3 regions of the Fundidesulfovibrio putealis DSM 16056 genome follow, and region 1 is predicted to be linked to each of the others. Evidence: riboswitches for the same ligand, from Rfam matches in the RefSeq annotation. Region 1 holds a riboswitch; each other region holds the start of a gene.

Region 1 (2,259 bases):
TTTTCTCACGCCGCGCTCCCGGCTGGACGGACGTCCGGCGCGCAGCAGGACGCGCCGTCCAGGAGGGCGGTTTCCCAGAACGCCCTCCCACCGACCCACCCGCCGCGACTGTCGCGGATGGCCACGGCTGCCAAAACTGTCCGGCAGCGGGAAGGGCGGAAAAGGGCGCAGTCCATGAACGCTACCTGAGCCTCTCGAAGGCGCTCTTCAGGTGCTCGATCCAGATGTCCGCCAGGGGGGACGCGTCACCAGTGCCCCTCAGCACCGGGGTCACGGCGATCCCGGCTCCGGTCATCACCGACTTCCAGGAGTCCGGCTCGTCGCCTGCCAGATCGTTACGGGCGTGGTCCCCGGCCACGGCCAAAAAGGGCATCAGGTGCGCCTTCTTCACGCCGCTCTTCCTGAGTTCCGCCAGCACGTCCTCCCGGGAGGGCGCGCCTTCCACCGTGCCGATGAACACCAGCGGGTCCTTCTTCCAGACGTGGTACTGCAAGGCGGCGTAGTACACGTCGGCGGGGTGGCGGGTTCCGTGTCCCACCAGCACCACGGCTTCGTCGCTCTTGCGAGCCTTGGGGACGCTGGCCAGCAGGGCGTCGGCCACCTTGGCCACGTCCTCGGTGGTGGCCATGAGCGGCAGTCCCACTTCCATCTGCTTCATGCCCTTGGGCATGCCGGAGAAGGCCTTGGCAGTGGACAGAATGTCGTGAAACTCCGCGCCGGGGATGGTCTGGAGCGACTGCACGGCCACGTGGGTGAAGTCGTCGTTCATCATTTTGGCCAGGGCCTCGGCGGGGGAGTCGAGCTTCAGCTTCTTCTCGGCGGCCAGCTTGTGGCGCACGATCCTGGAAGAGTAGGCCATGCGCACGTCCACGCCGGGGAAGGCCTCCTTGGCTTTCTTCTCGATGTTCTTGTAGGCCGAGTCAGCGCCCGGGACGGTGGTGCCGAAGGCCACCAGCAGGATGCCCTTCTTGTCGGGCTTTTTGTCCCCGTGGGCGTCGGCGTGGGTGGACCAGCCCGCCAAAAAGGCCAGGACGAACAGGGCGGCGAGGATTCTTCTGACAGGGTCGTGGACGGTGAAGCTCATGCGATGCTCCGTATGGTTACGGCTGTGGGCGAAGAGAAAAAAAAGGCCGCTTCTCTCCTGCAAACAGGAGGGAAGCGGCCCGATTTTGCCCTTCTCAGGAGGTCCGAACACAGCAATAGCCCGTTGCCGCGCCGGAAACAGCGGTCTGCGGTCAGGCAGGTCTTCCGGCTCGTTCCGGCTGCCCCGGCCTTCCCAGGATGTACTCCCAGTGGCCCACGGAGGAGGCAGCGCTTCATGAAACTTACGGCGGCGGGACCGCTCCCGGATTTCACGGGATTCCCTATTCTCCCGACAAGCGGGCACCTGACTCCCGCCGCATAGCCCCATGCCGGGGGGGTGTCAATCAAGACCCAGGCGTGCGATCGGACCCGCGCGGAGTGCGGCAGGGCCGGGAGCGCTGCATCACGGCTGCCCCAACTGGACTCCGGCCCCGTTTCAGTCCATAACCCGGCCATGAATCCCGCTCCCGCAGTCCGCGTCCTGCATGTCGTCAAGTCGTTGGGGCTTGGCGGCACTGAAAAGGCCATGCAGCTCATGGTCACGCACCTGGACCGTTCCCGGTTCGCGCCCTTCGCGTACAGCCCCGTGGACGGCGAGCGCCGCGAACTGCTGCGCCAAAACGGCGTCCCGGTCATCGTCGGCGGGGACCTGCTTTCCGTGCTGGAAAAGCTGCGTCCGGACGTGGTCCACCTGCACCGCGCGGGCTGGCCGGAGCCTGCGTTGCTCTCCCCGGTGAAGCGCTTCGGCCCCAGGGCGGTGGTGGAGACCAACGTGTTCGGCAGGCTGGATGATTCCCCCCTGGGCGGCGTGGTGGACCTGCATCTGGTTGTCTCGCGCTTCTGCCTGGAGCGACTGGCGGCGGACAACCCATCGCTGGACGTCTCGCGCTACCGCGTGCTGTACAATCCCGTGGACACGGACCTGTTCGCCCGGCTCACTCCGGAGCACGATTTTTCGCGGCCCGTGGCGGGCAGGCTGTCGCGGCCCGACCCCGGCAAGTGGTCCGGGCTGGCCTTCGACATGCTGCCGATTCTGAAGGCCAGCGAGCCTGGCTTCCGCTTCCTGGTGATCGGGGCCACGCCTGACTTCCTGGACTTCGTGCGCGATCACGACCTGGGACAAAACGTCGAGTGCCTGCCGCCCGAGTCCCGCGACGAGGGGCTGGCGGACTTTTT
Region 2 (2,259 bases), on a different contig from region 1:
TCGTTCATGGCTGACTCCGGGCGTTGGGGTGAGGACGGCCCGAAGAGGTCCGTCCTTCCCACACAATAATTCCTGCCGTGAAGTTTGTCGACTCCCTTATTCAGACGTGCTGACGCCCGCCTGGGCGAAGGTGGCCATCTCGTTGAAGATGGCGGCCGCGCCGCGCAGCAGCACGAGCGCCAGGGCCGCGCCGGTTCCCTCGCCAAGGCGCAGGCCCAGGTCCAGGAGCGGCTTGGCGTTAAGGGCTCGCATTACGGCCTGATGGCCCGGTTCCGCCGAGGCGTGGCTGAAGAAGCAGCAGTCGGCTGCGGCGGGTGCGATGCGGGTGGCGGCTACGCAGGCGGCGGTGGAGATGAACCCGTCCACCAGTACGGCCATGCGGTTTGCAGCGCCGCCCAGGATGAGCCCGGCGATGCAGGCGATCTCGTAGCCGCCGAGCGCCGCCAGCACGTCCAGCGGGTCGCCGGACTCGACGGCGGCCCTGTTCACGTCGAGGCAGGTGGCGATGACGGCGGCCTTGCGGGACACGCCGCCCGCGTCCAGCCCGGTGCCGGGGCCGGTGACGTCCTGCGGGGAGAGCCCCAGGTAGGCGCAGAACATGGCCGTGGAGGGCGTGGTGTTGGCGATGCCCATGTCGCCGGTGCCGATGGTGCGGCAGCCGCGCGCGGCGGCATCGCCAGCGAGCCGGACGCCCAGCAGCAGGGCTTCCAGGCACTGCTCGCGGGTCATGGCCGGGCCTTTGGCCATGTTGGCCGTGCCGGGGGCCACCTTGGCCTGGATCAGCTTGGGGTGCTCGGGATAGGTCCCGCCTGCACTGCCTGCGTCCACCACCAGCAGGTCCGCCCCGGCCTGCCTGGCCAGCACGTTGATGCCTGCGCCACCGCTTACGAAGTTCAGCACCATCTGCCGGGTGACCTCCTGGGGGAAGAGGCTCACGCCCTCGGCGGCCACGCCGTGGTCGCCCGCGCAGGTGAAGATCACGGCGGGGTCTGCTGCGGGGGCTTTGCCGCCCTGGATCATGTACAGGCGAAGGGCCAACTCTTCCAGGCGGCCCAGGCTCCCCTGGGGTTTGGTCAGGCTGTCCAGGTGGGTCTGCCCGGCTGCGGCCAGGGACTGGTCCACGGGGGTGATGCGGGCGAGCAGGGCCTGGTACCGGGTGTCGAGCGTGGTGGTCATCGTATGAATCCTCTGTGAAAGAGAGTGGTTGCGTGCGGACGGCGCAAACAAAAAATCCCTTGGCCCCAGATGATGGGGTCAAGGGATCGCCTTTACCATGGGTTCAATCCGCGAAACGATTCCGGCCATTCGTCTTCAGGCTCGCGAGTCATCCTCCGCCAGCCCTTCCCATCCCGTGAGGGACAGTGGTTTCGCTGGCTTCGTCTTCGCATACTGCGGCGGGACCGCCACGGATTTGCACCGTGTTCCGTAATGGCCGGATATGGTCGGGAACGGCTAGCCCGGCAGGACGAGCGTGTCAAGGCCGGGTGCAGGCGGCATGGTTTGGCCATGACCCCGGCGACGCAGTCGGGGGGCTGCTCCTGGAAACAGCCCCCCGTGCATCAAGAACGTGTCAGGGGCAGGCTGGGGTCGCGCTGAGCTGGCTCTGTCCGGTGGAGTCCATCACCTGCTGCCAGTAACTGGTATTCAGGTCCATCTGCTTGCGCCCGAGGGTGACCAGCGGCAGGGGGATGTGCACGGGAATCCCGTGCAGCTGGCTGACCATGAGCCCGGTCTTTCCGGCCATGCCCGCATGCACGGCCATGGCTCCCAGCATGTTGCAGTGGGCGCGGTCTGCGGCTCCGGCGGGGATGGAGCGGATGATGTAGCTTGGGTCGATGAATTTGAGCGTGATGGGCAGACGGTCCGCGAAGTGGCTCTTGATGCTCGAAAGCAGGAGCTTGCTGATGTCGCCCAGGATCTTGTTGCCGGAGGCGTCGGTCAGGCCGGATTCCGGGAGCAGGTGCTGGCCCGCGCCCTCGGCCACCACGATCACGGCGTGGCCGCGCCGCCTGAGGCGCGCCTCCAACTGGGGCAGGAACCCGCCGGGGCCTTCCAGGGCGAAGGGCATCTCCGGCACCAGCACGAAGTTCACTTCCTTGATGGCCAGGGCCGCAGCCGCCGCGATGAACCCGGATTCGCGACCCATCACCTTGACCAGCCCTATGCCATAGGGCGCACCGAGGGCTTCCACGTGGGCGCAGCGGATGGCCTCGATGGCCTTTTCCACGGCGGTGTCGAAGCCGAAGGTGCGCGCCACAT
Region 3 (2,259 bases), on a different contig from region 1:
AGCGCTTGGCCACCTCGTACAGGCGCGACTCCATGAGCACGCGCTCCACCATGTCCTGCACGTGCTCCTGGCGGGGCACGTCCACCCCTTCGAGTTTCTCCTCGACCTTGCGGGCAACGCGCTTGGCCAGGATGGGGTCCTGGATGCCGCTGGCTTTCAAAGCCTTGAGGATGGCCTGGGCGATGCGCTCCAGGGACCAGGTTTCCAGGCAGCCGTCGCGTTTCTGTATCTGAAGGGGCATGGGATCTCCTTAACTTGAGGCGGGGGGCATATACGTTTGTTCTTTCAGGACGAAACCGGCGGGCAGGGAGTCCCTGGCCGCCTGGACGTCTTCCGGCGTCAGACCGGGGACCAGGGTGATACGGAATAAGAATGATTGCGGATGCTTGCGGGCCATGGCGAAGACCATCTCCAGGCGCTCGCGCGCAGCCTGGGAGGAAACGCCCCCGCCGGTGAGCTCGGGATACATGTGCCAGGGGCCTTTCACGTCCACGGCAAAGACCGTGTCCGGGCAGCGCGCCAGCACGGCGGCCACGGCCTCGGGCCGCAGGCCGTTGGTGTCCACCTTCACGGCGAACCCCAGCGCGAAGAGTTTCTCCACCAGATCAGCGAGGCCGGAGTCCAGCGTGGGCTCGCCGCCGCAGACCACCACCCCGTCCAGCCAGGGCTTGCGGGCCGCAAGCGATGCCAGCACCGCTCCGGTCTCCAAGGGGGGATGGAGCTCGGGGGTGAAGGCCAGGGTGGCGTTGTGGCAGGTGGGGCAGCGCAGGTTGCAGCCGCCCAGGTACACCACGGCGCAGGCCTTTCCGGCCCAGTCGCTGAGCGTGAAAGACGTCACCGCCCTGATCCTGGCCGGGTCCTGTCCGGGGGAGCGCTCCAGCGGGGGGACCGGGGCTGCGTGGACGCCGTGACCGAGTGAGATGGCTGGGATGGTGGGGGTGTGCGTGTGCATCGTGGTTACGATATGCTCCTAGCAGAAGGCGTTTCCGCAAAAAAGAAAATAATAGTTCAACATATCAGCAACTTCCCTAACTGAATATGCAACTGCTCAAACGGCCTGGATTTATCAATTACGAAAAAATGCAAAGGGTTCGGCGCGGGAAACGACGGAGAAGGGCATCGAGAGCCGCCTGCGCCCAGGCTCGGCTTTCGACGCGTCGTGGACGCCGCGCTCACGTCGCCAGAAGGCGGACTGCGGCGAGGCCACGATCAGTTTGCGGGAACCATGACCCATTCGCGGGGTCAGGCCGAAACTCCCCAGGAACGTCTTCTGACTTCCGGCCGGATGTGCGCGGAGGCCTTCCCGGATGGTCTCTCCATCCAGTGGCCTGCCGCCCGTGAGTGCCGGTTACAGCAGCGCGCCTGCGACGGATTTGCACCGTCTTCCGTTTTCCGGGGCGATGCGATGATTTAGGCCCTCCCTGAGGGCATGTCAATTTGAAGAGCGGCCACGCCGGGGCGACCCAGGCGTAACCGCTCTACTGCTCGAAGAAAATAGTTCCGTTATTATTCCAGAGCTGGGCCCACCTGCCCACCAGCACGGCCTCGACGCGGTAGGCCCCGCCGACCCGAAGCGACGGATCCAGGCGGATGGGATACTGGCCCGACACAGGCGTCCAGGCGCTTTCGCGGCCACGCAGCGCCAGGAGTTCCTCGCGTCTGCCGTCCGGCCCCAGTTGATACAGGGCCACAGCGGACCCGCCGCCCACGCGGGGGTAGACGGCGAGCAGTTCCCTGCCTGGCTGGAGTTCGGCCACAAGGCTGGCCGCAGTGTCCGGCGAGGTTGATTCAAGCCTGCTCCAACCTGGCATTTGCTCATCCGGGACGTTGCGCAGCAAAGGCGAGACGGAGTCAATCTTCTGCTTCACTGTGCTTGCAGCCAGGAACCGCTCGGCCAGAAAATTGCGCAGGGCGTTGTCGCGTCGGCGCTCGGCCATGGCCTCCAGGCAGCCCGGCGTTGCCGGGGCGTCCGGCGAGCCGCAGAAGGACGCCTCCAGCCCCTCGAAACGCAGGGTCTCGTAGTTGCCGCCGGGAAACCTGGGCGTAAGCGGCGCGCAGACCATCTTCACCCGCACGGTCAGCCTGGAAAACGGCGCGGCGCGCTCCAGCACAATGCCCGCCTGGCTCCTCGGGTCCGGCCCCATGGATATGGGGTGCGGCGCGGGCGCTTCGCCGTCAAAGGCAGTCTCCACCGTCAGGTGGTTGCCCTTGCCTGTGTTGCGGTAGAACAGGTTCAGGACGATTGTACCCGGAGCGCCG

The links. A riboswitch is a leader RNA that binds a small molecule or an ion and turns the genes downstream of it on or off. The one in region 1 is predicted to bind cobalamin.
Region 2: linked by a shared signal. The riboswitch ahead of cobT (nicotinate-nucleotide--dimethylbenzimidazole phosphoribosyltransferase) and the one ahead of G453_RS0110505 (sirohydrochlorin cobaltochelatase) in region 1 are both predicted to bind cobalamin.
Region 3: linked by a shared signal. The riboswitch ahead of G453_RS22740 (radical SAM protein) and the one ahead of G453_RS0110505 (sirohydrochlorin cobaltochelatase) in region 1 are both predicted to bind cobalamin.

Annotation. Positions count from the first base shown of each region.
Region 1 is NZ_AUBQ01000013.1:91,241-93,499, reverse strand. Features, by position in the region: gene G453_RS0110510 (FecCD family ABC transporter permease) at 1-9, opposite strand, end outside; gene G453_RS0110505 (sirohydrochlorin cobaltochelatase) at 182-1,084, opposite strand; cobalamin riboswitch at 1,222-1,406, opposite strand; gene G453_RS0110500 (glycosyltransferase family 4 protein) at 1,538-2,259, shown strand, end outside.
Region 2 is NZ_AUBQ01000003.1:399,960-402,218, forward strand. Features, by position in the region: gene G453_RS0101940 (hypothetical protein) at 1-8, opposite strand, end outside; gene cobT (nicotinate-nucleotide--dimethylbenzimidazole phosphoribosyltransferase) at 97-1,176, opposite strand; cobalamin riboswitch at 1,286-1,459, opposite strand; gene G453_RS0101950 (ATP-dependent 6-phosphofructokinase) at 1,571-2,259, opposite strand, start outside.
Region 3 is NZ_AUBQ01000005.1:253,427-255,685, reverse strand. Features, by position in the region: gene G453_RS0106550 (ribonucleoside triphosphate reductase) at 1-241, opposite strand, end outside; gene G453_RS22740 (radical SAM protein) at 251-952, opposite strand; cobalamin riboswitch at 1,244-1,441, opposite strand; gene G453_RS0106540 (glycosyltransferase family 39 protein) at 1,479-2,259, opposite strand, start outside.